2 regions of the Asanoa sp. NPDC049475 genome follow, and region 1 is predicted to be linked to the other one. Evidence: riboswitches for the same ligand, from Rfam matches in the RefSeq annotation. Region 1 holds a riboswitch; the other holds the start of a gene.
What was found. A riboswitch is a leader RNA that binds a small molecule or an ion and turns the genes downstream of it on or off. The one in region 1 is predicted to bind thiamine pyrophosphate.
Positions count from the first base shown of each region.

Region 2: linked by a shared signal. The riboswitch ahead of AB0J88_RS24125 (ECF transporter S component) and the one ahead of AB0J88_RS23955 (cytosine permease) in region 1 are both predicted to bind thiamine pyrophosphate.

Region 1 is NZ_JBFAPY010000005.1:827,681-833,185, forward strand. Features, by position in the region: gene AB0J88_RS23935 (thiazole synthase) at 1-512, opposite strand, end outside; gene thiS (sulfur carrier protein ThiS) at 518-715, opposite strand; gene thiO (glycine oxidase ThiO) at 712-1,806, opposite strand; gene thiE (thiamine phosphate synthase) at 1,803-2,420, opposite strand; gene AB0J88_RS23955 (cytosine permease) at 2,417-3,724, opposite strand; TPP riboswitch at 3,726-3,836, opposite strand; gene AB0J88_RS23960 (MSMEG_6728 family protein) at 3,881-4,363, opposite strand; gene AB0J88_RS23965 (glycoside hydrolase family 15 protein) at 4,363-5,505, opposite strand, start outside.
Region 2 is NZ_JBFAPY010000006.1:15,732-21,236, forward strand. Features, by position in the region: gene AB0J88_RS24110 (DUF6328 family protein) at 1-437, opposite strand, end outside; gene AB0J88_RS24115 (AAC(3) family N-acetyltransferase) at 557-1,366, opposite strand; gene AB0J88_RS24120 (alpha/beta hydrolase) at 1,363-2,172, opposite strand; TPP riboswitch at 2,222-2,326, shown strand; gene AB0J88_RS24125 (ECF transporter S component) at 2,327-2,902, shown strand; gene AB0J88_RS24130 (ABC transporter ATP-binding protein) at 2,909-4,312, shown strand; gene AB0J88_RS24135 (energy-coupling factor transporter transmembrane component T) at 4,309-5,109, shown strand; gene AB0J88_RS24140 (N-acetyltransferase) at 5,143-5,505, shown strand, end outside.

The sequences.
Region 1 (5,505 bases):
GAGATGTTGTGCGGGTTGCGGATGCCCAGCCCGCTGCCGATCGGCGAGCCGAGCGGCATCACCGCGACGCAGCCGGCGTCGGCCAGCCGGCGGGCGGTGATCGGGTCGTCGTTGGTGTACGGCAGCACCTGGAAGCCGTCCGCCACGAGCTGCTCGGCCGCGTCGAGCAGCTCGACCGGATCGGGCAGCAGGGTGCGGTCGTCGCCGATCACCTCGAGCTTGACCCAGTCGGTCTCGAACGCCTCGCGGGCCAGCTTGGCGGTGCGCACGGCCTCGCGGGCGGTGAAGCAGCCGGCGGTGTTGGGCAGCAGGCGCACGCCGCAGCGCTCCAGCACGTCGGCCAGCGCGCCGCCGGTGGACGCCTCGACCCGGCGCAGCGCGACGGTGACCAGCGCGGTGCCGGACGCGGTGATGGCGCGGGCCAGGACGTCGAGGCTGGGCACGCCGCCCGTGCCGAGGATCAGCCGGGACGGCAGCGTCTGCCCGGCGAGGACGAAGTGGTCGTCGGTCATGGTCGTCACCCTCCCGCCACGGCGGCGAGGATCTCGACCTCGTCGCCCTCGGTCAACGCCGTGTCCGCCCACTCGCTGCGCGGCACCACCTCGCCGTTGCGGGCCACCGCGATGCGGCGCTGGTCGGTGCGGGCCGCGACGAGCTCGGCCACCGTGACCGGCGACGCCACCTCGACGGCCTGGCCATTGACGGTCAGCGTCATCCAATCCTCCCGTCCGGAGCGAACGGTGCCGCGTACGACGGCAGCGCCCCCTCGGTCAACAGCTCGGCGATCGCGTCCGCGGTCGCCGGGGTGAGCAGCACACCGTTGCGGTGGTGCCCGGTCGCGAGCACCAGGCCGGGCAGCGACGAGGGACCGAGCAGCGGGGCGTTGTCGGGCGTGCCCGGCCGCCAGCGGGCCAGCGTCTCGACCAGCTCGAGCTCGGCGACGTCGGGCACCACCTCGATGGCGTCGCGGAGCAGGGCGTGCACGGCGCCCGCGGTGACCGTCGGGTCGAAGCCCAGCTCCTCGCTGGTGGCGCCGACGACCAGGCCGCCGGCGGACCCGTGCGGCACGAGGTAGACGTGCTGGCCGCGGACCAGCGCACGAATCGTCCCGTCGAGCAGGGCGTCGCCGCGCAGCCGCAGGATCTGGCCCTTGACCGGGCGGACCGGCAAGGGGGGAGCGCCGGGCAGACTGCCGCTCCACGCGCCGAGCGCGAGCACGACGGTGTCGGCTAACAGTTCGGTGCCGTCAGTCAGGCGCAGCCCGGCAGCGCGGCCGTCCACGACCATCAAAGAGGCGATCCGTGACTGGACGATGTGGACACCGGCGCCGACGGAGGCAGCCAGCAGCGCCGCGTGCAGGGAGCGCGGCTCGACCGAGTGGTCGCTGGGCGCGTGCAGGGCGCCGCGTACGCGCGGGCTGAGGGCCGGCTCGCGGCGCCGGGCCTGGCTGCCCGTCAGGCGCTCGACCGGCAGGCCGGACTCGAGGTAGTAGGCGTGCAGCCGGTCGAGCGCCGCCATGTCGTCGGCGTCGAAGCCGACCTCGAGCGTGCCGGCGGTACGCAGGTCCACCGTGCCGCCGAGGTCCGCGAGGAAGGCCGGATAGCGGCCCAGCGACTCCCGGCTCAGCGCGCGCAGCGCCTCCTCGCCGTACGCGGCCTCGGTCAGCGGGGCCAGCATGCCGGCGGCGGCCAGCGACGCGCCGGTGCCGGGCGCCTCGTCGACCACGGTGACGTCGAGCCCGCGCTGGGCGGCCCGCCAGGCCACCGCGAGCCCGATCAGTCCACCGCCGGCGACCAGCACCGTCATGGGTTGCCGTCCAGCGCGGCGAGCAGTGCCCGGGCGGCGGCCGCCGGGTCGGGCGCGGCCGAGACGGCGGAGACCACCGCGACGCCGTGCGCACCCGCCGCCCGCAGCAGGGGCACCCGCGGCGCGGTGACCCCGCCGATCGCGATGACCGGCACCCCCACGGCGGCCGCGACGGCGGCGACACCCTCCGGCCCGATCGGGTCGGGCAGACCGTCCTTCGTGGACGTCGCGAACGCGGGACCGACGCCGAGGTAGTCGGCGCCGGCGGCCACCAGCGCGGCCGCCCGGTCCGGGTCGCGGGCCGTGCCGCCGATCAGGTGGGTCGGGCCGGCGATCCTGCGCACCACCTCGACGGGCAGGTCGTCGGCCCCGACGTGGGTGCCGTCGGCCCGCGCGGCCAGTGCGAGGTCGACCCGGTCGTTGACGACGCACTGCGCGCCGGCGGCGCGGCACAGGAGCACCACCTCGCGCGCGAACGCCAACCGCTCGCGGTCGCTGCCGACCTTGGTGCGCACCTGGACGACCGGGGTGCCGCCGGCCAACGCGGCGCGCACGGCGTCCAGCGCCGCGATGCCGCCGGCCGCGTCGGTGACCACGTGCAGCCGGCCGATCACGACGCCACCCGCGCGGGCCGGCGCCGGCCCGGCAGCAGCACCAGTGCCGTGAGCCCGGCCGCGACCGCGAGGCTGACCAGGGACGCCGACCAGCCGTTGGCGGGATCGATGCCGAGGTCGTGCTGTCTGGCCGTCCACCAACTCGTCCAGCCCTGCCCGAGGTCGGGGAAGAAGGTCGGCAGGGTGAGCTGGTAGGCGACGAAGCCGGCGGCCCACGGCAGCAAGAGCCAGGGTCGGGCCGGTGCGGTGGCGGAGACGTCCCAGCGGCCGCGCGGCAGCACGAAGTAGGCGATCGCGAAGACGCCGACCAGGGGCACGAAGACCGCGCCGATCAGGAACAGGAACGGCTCGTACGAGACGATGTCGACGGCCAGCGCCAGCAGTGTGGCGACGGTGCCGACGAGGGCCGCGAGCAGCCTCCGGTCGATCCGCTCGACCATGTTGCGGGCCGAGACGGCGGTCGAGTAGACGTTGGCGAACGCCTCGTCGACCTCGACCACCACCAGCACGGCCAGCGCGACGGCACCGAGGGGCACGGCCAGCAGGGCGTCGACGACGTCGAGGCCGCCGGCACCGTACGCGGCCAGGGCCAGCACCCCGAGCGTGAAGCACGCGATGGTGGCGGCGCCGTAGCCGACGGTGGCGCCGGCGAACGCGGCCCGCCCGCTGCGCGTGTGCCGGGTGTAGTCGGCGACCAGCGGGAACCAGGAGACCGGCATCGCGATGACCACGTCGACGGCGGTCCAGAACGACCCGCCGTCGCCGGTCAGCGGCTGCGGGTCGGCCCGGAGCACCTCGACGAACAGGTAGAGGCCGGCGATCAGCGCGGCCCAGACGGCGTACCGGGCGAGCAGCCGGACGGCACCGAGCGGACGCAGCGCCATGAGGGTGGCGGCGACCCCGGCCACGAGCACGAACGGCCACTTGGGCGCGTCCAGCACCTTGGCGGCGGCGGTCGCGATGATGAAGATCTCGAAGGTCGCCCAGCCGACGCACTGGAGGAGGTTGAAGACGGTCGGCAGGTACGACAGGTGCCGGCCGAGCAGCCCGCGCAGCAGCACCATGCCGGGGGCACCCTCCCGGGCACCGGCGGCGGCGCCGAGGCCGAGCAGGAGGGACCCGATGACGGCCCCGACCACGATGGCCAGGATGGTCACGCCGAGCGGCCGCCCCGGCAGCACGGCGAAGGTGGCGGCGACGGGCAGGAGGAGGCTGACACCGAGGCTGCCGAACAGCCCGGCGGTGTCGCGGAAGCCGAGGGTACGAGCGGGTTCGGTCGCGCTTTCGGCGGCGGCCGTGGACATGGTCGACACGTAAGAAGCTCCCTACGCCGGCATTACCCGGTCAGGTTCCGACGGTCGGCGGCGCGTCAGCCGCCCTCTCAGCCCGGTGCTCCGAGCTCCCGTTGTGACTTCCGGCAGGTTACGACATACCCACCGCGAACGCCATCGTTACAGATATCACGGTGGGGCGCAGCCGTTCGGCCGGTCCGAGGGCGGCCAGACATAGGGCAGGTCGGGTGGGACGTCCCCGAAGAGCGGGCCGTAGAACGTCGCGTCCTTGCGGATCAGGGCCGACTGGTGGGAGCGGTGGAACGCCTCGTCGCCGAGCCAGGGTGGCAGGTCGCCGGCCGTCCGCAACTCCGGCACCTCGCGCACGGCGGTGATGCCGCACGACGCGGCCAGGTCCGTGGTCAGGGTCGTGGCCGTCGTGTCGGCGCGGCCCTCGGCGGTCCAGGTCGACGCCACGACGAGGCCGTAGCGGACCAGGGCCTCCTCGTATCCCGCCCACATCTTGACCGCCGGGTGGTGCCGGAAGCCGTGGCCCGCGACCGTCAGACCGCGCAGGATCTGCACGTTCTCCACCCGTTGCTTGCCGAGCCGCGGCGGGTCCAGCACCGCGGCCGACCGTGCGAAGTCGGGGAACGGCAGGAACGTCTGCATCAGCCCAGCGCGCGGTCGACGTTGAAGGCCGCGCTGATCAGGGCCAGGTGGGTGAAGGCCTGAGGGAAGTTGCCCAGCTGCTCGCCGGTGGGGCCGAGCTGCTCCGCGTACAGGCCGACGTGGTTCGCGTACGTGATCATCTTTTCGAAGGCCAGGCGGGCCTCGTCGACCCGGCCCGCTCGGGACAGGGCCTCGACGTACCAGAAGGTGCAGATGGACATCGTGCCCTCTTCGCCCTCCAGGCCGTCCGGGCTCAGGTGCGGGTCGTAGCGGTAGACCAGCGAGTCCGAGACCAGTGTGTCGCCGAGCAGGTCGAGGGTGGTCAACCAGCGCGGGTCCGTCGGCGCGACGAACTTCGACAGCGGCATCATCAGCACCGAGGCGTCCAGGACGTGGCCGTCGCGGTGCTGGACGAAGGCCTTCAGATCGGGCTCCCAGAAGCGGTCCATGATCTGGTAATAGATGGCGTCGCGGGCCTTGCTCCAGCGCACCAGGTCGGCCGGCAGCCCGCGCTGGTGTGCGACCCGGATCGCGCGTTCGAGCGCCACCCAGCACATCAGCCGCGAGTAGAGGAAGTTGCGCCGGCCGCCACGGATCTCCCAGACCCCCTCGTCGGGCTGGTCCCAGTTCTCGCACACCCATTCGACGAACGTGGTGACGCCGTCCCACACGCCGGCGGAGATCGGCTGGCCCCACTTGTTGTAGAGGTAGATCGAGTCGATCAGCGCGCCGTAGATGTCGAGCTGGAGCTGGTTCACCGCGTCGTTGCCGACCCGGACCGGCGCCGAGCCCTCGTAGCCCTCCAGGTGGTCCAGGCGGCGTTCCGAGAGCGACTCGCCGCCGTCGACGCGGTACATGATCTGCAATGGGCCCTCCGGGTCGGGGTCACTGGCGCGCACCCGGGCGGCGAGGAAGTTCATGAAGGCGTCGGCCTCCTCGGTGAAGCCGAGCCGCAGCAACGCATAGATGCAGAACGCCGCGTCCCGGACCCACACGTACCGGTAGTCCCAGTTGCGCTCGCCGCCGAGCCGCTCGGGCAGGCTCGTCGTCGGCGCGGCCACGATGGCACCCGTCGGCGCGTACGTCATCAGCTTGAGCGTGAGGGCCGAGCGGTGCACCGCCTCACGCCAGCGGCCCCGGTA
Region 2 (5,505 bases), on a different contig from region 1:
AGGATCGCCCAGAACGTGAGGAAGAAGAAGGCGGTCACCGCGCTGAGCCCGATGGCGATGCCGCGCGAGAGGATGAAGTCGGTGATCAGCAGGACCGCGGCGGACATCGAGACGAGCATGAAGAACAGGCCGCCGGTGGCCATCTTGTGGCCGAACCGGACCAACTCGGGCTTGCGCCCCTGCCGGAACAGCGCCCGGTGGAACGCCACCGGAGCGATGATCATCGCGGTCGCGGCGGCCGCGGCCAGCAGCGCGACGAGGTAGATGTCGCGCTGGAACTCGGTGGTCTCCGGGAACCCGCTGCTGAACGGCAAGGTCAACAGGAACGCGAACAGGATCTGGACGCCCGTCTGCGCGACCCGCAACTCCTGCAGAAGATCGGCGAAGTTGCGGTCCCACCGCTGCTTCGGGGTCTCCTTGCGGTGCTCCTGGGCCATGCGGGCTCCTTTGTCCGGCCGTGACGGAAGCCGGCTAGCCCTTCCATGGTCGTCGCTGGGGGCGCCGGTCCGCGGTCAATTCCCGCCCGGCACTTCGCTGAAACGCGAGACTTGATCAGCTACTTGCGGTTTTCGGACATCCAGCGTTCCGCGAAGTCGACCGCCGCGCGTTGGGACATCAGGCGCGCCAGGGCGCCGCCGATGCGGCCCGTGCGGACCGCTCCGGTCGCGTCGAAGTCGGCGCCCAGCAGCTCGAAGTCGCTCTCGTCCAGGTCGACGTCGTCCCACCAGACCCACTCGCGGCCGCCGTCCGCGGTCTGCACCGCTGCTCCCAGGTGGGCCGTCGGCGGGTCCGCCTGCCGGTACTCGGCCAGGTGCAGGGACGTGTTGGAGTCGTGCCCGACGCCGAGCAGCAGGACGTCGCCGTCGAGGCCGTAGATCTTGCCCAGGGGCGAGTCGGCACCGAGCATGCCCGCGCGTGGCTGGCCGTAGACCACCTCGGCCGCCAACCGGCCCAGCGCCGCGAACGAGACCTGCGGGTGGTCGCTGCGCTGTGCACCCGGCCAGGTGCGGACCACCTCCGCGACCGCGCCCATCCAGCGGCTCGGCGTCACCTGCGGGTCGAAGCCCGGCATGTGCCCCCGGATCACGGGCCACCAGTCCTCGGGTACGGGCGGGTTCTGCCAGCCGGCCGGGTCGGAGTTGTCGGGGGTGTGCGTGGGCACGACCAGCGTCCCGTCCGGACCGATCGCGTCGCGCAGCGCCAGCACCAGCGCGTGCGGGCCGCCGGCCACGTAGCCGACCGGCTTGAGCGACGCGTGGACGAGCAGCGTCGAGCCGGGCCGGACACCGAGCGCGGCCAGATCGGCGGCGAGCGACTCGCGGGTGTGCGGCAGGCGTTCGGCGGCCTCCGCGGGGTGGTTGCTCACGACGCGTCCGCGATCCGGGCGAGGACCGCCTGCGCGAGCACGTCGGGCTGCCGCTCGGGGACCCAGTGGTCGACGCCGGGCAGCGGCAGGAAGCGGTAGTCGCCGGTCACGTGCTCGCCGGCCGCGCTCGCCGCGACCAGCCCGACGGCCGAGTCGCGGTCACCCCACACGAACGTGGTCGGCCGGTCCACCGGGCCGACCTTCGCCAGCTCCTCGATCGACAGTGCCCGGTACCAGTTGAGGGCCGGCGTGAGCGCGCCCGGTTCGAGCAGCGGCGCCGCATCGCTCACGCCGTCGAGCATCGCCCGCAGCCGGGCGCCGTCGTCGCTGGTCAGCACCGCCTCGGCCTTGCCGACCATGAGGAACAGCTGGATGTACGACGACCGGCGTTGCTGGTCGGGATCGCTGAACAGGGCCTGCGCGAACGCGGCCGGGTGGGGCACGCAGACCGCCGTCAGCGACCGGACCCGCTCCGGGTGGGTCGCGGCGAGCTGCCAACCGACCAGCGCGCCGAAGTCGTGGCCGACCACGTCGGCGCGCCCACCGGCCAGCTCGTCGACGAACGCGACCGCGTCGGCCACGCACTCGGCCTGCCGGTAGGCGTCGACCCCGCTCGGCCGCGCGCCGGGCGAGTAGCCGCGCTGGTCGACCGCGAAAGTGCGCAGTCCCGCCTCGTTGAGGACAGAGGTCACGCCGGCCCAGCTGTGCCGGTTCGTCGGGAAGCCGTGCAGCAGGATCACCGGCGGCCCACCGGGCGGGCCACCCTCCGTGACGTCGAAGGCCAGCCCGCGTGTCTCGATCCGCATGCGCGCGAGCGTACCTGCCGACACCGGTGTTAACGTGGTGGAACAACTTCACGTCCGACAGGGGAGCGCGCAGCGCTGAGAGTGCGGAGTCATCCGCAGACCCTCGAACCTGATCTGGGTAATGCCAGCGCAGGGAGCTCGGGAGGCAAGCATTATGAGCAACAATCGTTGGCGTACGGTCGACATCGTCGTCGCAGCGGTCCTGGGTGTCGCGTTCGGCGTCGTCTTCTGGGCCTGGGGCCTGCTCTACAACGGACCCGCCGACGCGATCCCCCTGCCCGCGCGCACGCTGCTCTACGGCGTCTGGCTGCTGCCCGCCGTGCTCGGCGCGCTGGTGATCCGCAAGCCGGGCGCGGCGCTGTTCACCGAGACGGTCGCCGCGCTGGTCTCGGTCGCCTTCGGCACGACCTGGGGCTGGACGCTGGTGCTCCAGGGACCGCTCGAAGGGCTCGGCGCGGAGCTCGTCTTCGCCCTGTTCGCGTACCGCGTCTACCGGTTGCCGGTGGCCGCGCTGGCCGGCGCCGTCGCGGGACTGGTGGCCGCGCTCTACGACGTCCTCTACTGGTACCCGGGCAACTCGTGGGCCAGCTTCGGTGTCCCCTACCTCGCGCTCACCGCGGCCAGCTCGCTGGTGATCGCCGGCGTCGGCGGCTGGGCGCTGACGCGCGCGCTGGTCAACACCGGTGTGCTCGACCGCTTCCCGGCCGGCCGGGAACGCACGGCAGTCTGACCCGTCGTGAGCGCCGTCGAACTGCGCGGCTTCGGCTGGCGGCACGCGGGTCGCAAGGCGTGGGCCGTGCGCGGGGTCGACCTGAGCATCGAGCGCGGCGAGCGGGTGCTGCTGCTGGGGCCGTCCGGCGCGGGCAAGAGCACGCTGCTGGCGGCGCTGGCCGGCCTGCTCGCCGACGACTCCGGCGAGCGCGAGGGCACGGCCGAGATCGACGGGCTCGACACCCGCAAGGCGCGCGAACGGGTCGGCATCGTGTTCCAGGACCCGGCGACCCAGCTGGTGATGTCGCGGGTCGGCGACGACGTGGCCTTCGGCCTGGAGAACCGCGGCGTCCCTCGCGCGGACATCTGGCCCCGGGTGGCCGAGGCGCTGGGCGCGGTCGGCCTCACCCACCCGCTGGACCGGCCCACCCACGCGCTGTCCGGCGGCGAGCAACAGCGGCTCGCCCTGGCCGGCGTGCTCGCGCTGCGACCCGATCTGCTCCTGCTCGACGAGCCCACCGCCAACCTGGACCCGGCCGGCGCGGAGCTCGTGCGGTCGTCGCTGCGTGCGGCCGTGTCACGGGAGACCACGGTCATCATGGTCGAGCACCGGCTGGCCGAGGTCGTCCCGTTCGTCGACCGGGTCGTCGTGCTGGCGGCCGGCGGCGGGGTGGTCGCCTCCGGGTCGCCGGCACAGGTGTTCGGTGAGCACGGCGCCGCCCTCGCCGCCGACGGCATCTGGGTGCCGGGGCAACCACTGCCACCGCCCCGTCGGGCGGCCGGCGCTCCCGGCGAAGTGCTGGTCACGGCCGACGGAGTGGCGCTGACACCGCGGCTGGCACCGACCGACCTGTCGGTGCGCACCGGCGAGGCGCTCGCCGTGCTCGGACCCAACGGCGTCGGCAAGTCCACCCTGGCGCTCATGCTCGGCGGCCTTCTCAAACCGGGAGCCGGCCGGGTGGCGGCGTCCGCGGCACTGGCGGGCTCCGATGCGGCGCGACCGCCGCACCGATGGCGGGCCGCCGACCTGACCGCCCGGATCGGCTCGGTGTTCCAGAACCCCGAGCACCAGTTCGTGGCGTCGACCGTGCACGCGGAACTGGCCGTCGGCCCGCGCCGACTGGGTCGGCCGCTCGCGGTCGTCGACGAGTTGCTGGCCCGGCTGCACCTCGACCATCTCGCGCGGGCCAACCCGTACACCCTCTCCGGTGGTGAGGCCCGGCGGCTGAGCGTCGCGACGGCGTTGGCGTCGGCGCCCCGGCTGCTGGTGCTCGACGAGCCGACCTTCGGCCAGGACCGGCGCACCTGGGTCGAGCTGGTCGCGCTGCTGGCCGACCTGCGCGACCAGGGACACGGCGTGCTGACCGTCACCCACGACCCGGCGTTCGTCGAGGCGTTGGCGGACCGGCGGCTGGAGCTGGCGCCATGACGCTCTCCGCGGTGATGGTCCGCTCGTCGGCGCCGCTGGCCCGGCGCAACCCGGTCGCGAAGCTGGTCGCCGCCACCGTGTTCGCGGTCGGCGTGCTGGCCACCCTCGACCCGCTGACGCCGGCGTTGGCGATCGCCGTCGAGCTGGTGCTGCTGCCGCTGTTCGGCGTCGGCTACGGCACCCTGCTGCGCCGCGGGTGGCCGGTGCTGCTCTCGGTGTTCGGCGTCGTGCTGACCACGATCCTGTTCGGCGCCAACCGCGACGGGTCCCTGGTCTTCGCGGTCGGTCCCGTCGACGTGACCACCGGCGTGCTGACCGTCGCATTAGGACTCGCGCTGCGGCTCGTGGCGCTCGCGCTGCCCGGCATCATGGTGTTCACGACCACGGACCCGACCGACCTCGCGGACGCGCTGGTGCAGAACGCCAAGACCCCGGCCCGGTTCGCGATCGGCACGCTGGCCGCGTTCAGGCTGGTGCCGCTGCTCGGCCAGGAGTGGCAGGCGCTGCGGATGGCCCGGCGGGCACGCGGCGTCGACTCCGGCGGCAATCCGGTGGCGGCGGCGCGGCTGTTCGCGTCGACGGTGTTCGCCTTGCTGGTCGGCGCGATCCGGCGGGGCACCCGGCTGGCCACGGCGATGGACGCGCGGGGATTCGACAGCGGCATCACGCGTACGCACGCCCGGGAGCAACGTTTCACCCGCGCCGACTGGCTGTTCCTGCTCGGCGCGGTGCTGCTCACAGCGGCCATCCTTACCGTGAGCATCGCTACAGGTACGTTCCGCCCGGTTCTGGGCTAGTCTCACGCACACGTTTTTCTTAGGCGGTGGCGGATGAGCGTTGTGCTGAGGGAAGTGACGGACGCGGCTGAGGTCGAGGCGTTGGTGCCGCACGTCTATCGGATCTTCCAGATGGTCTCGCGTGGTGCCGCGCTGGGTTGGGCCGTGCCGCCCGGCCCGGACGAGGTGCGCGAGCTGTTGACCGGAGTGGTCGAGGGCGCCGCCGGCGGCGAGGCCGCGCTGCTGGTCGCCTTCGCGTCGGGCGACGACGTCCCGGAGCCGGCCGGGCTCGACCCGCTGGCGGCGCGGCTGGATGACGGCAGCACGGTGGCCGGGCTCGGCTACTGGCGCCGCTACAGCCGGCAGACCCACCGGCCGCACGCCGACCTGGAGCGCGTGGCGGTGGCCGAGGCGCAC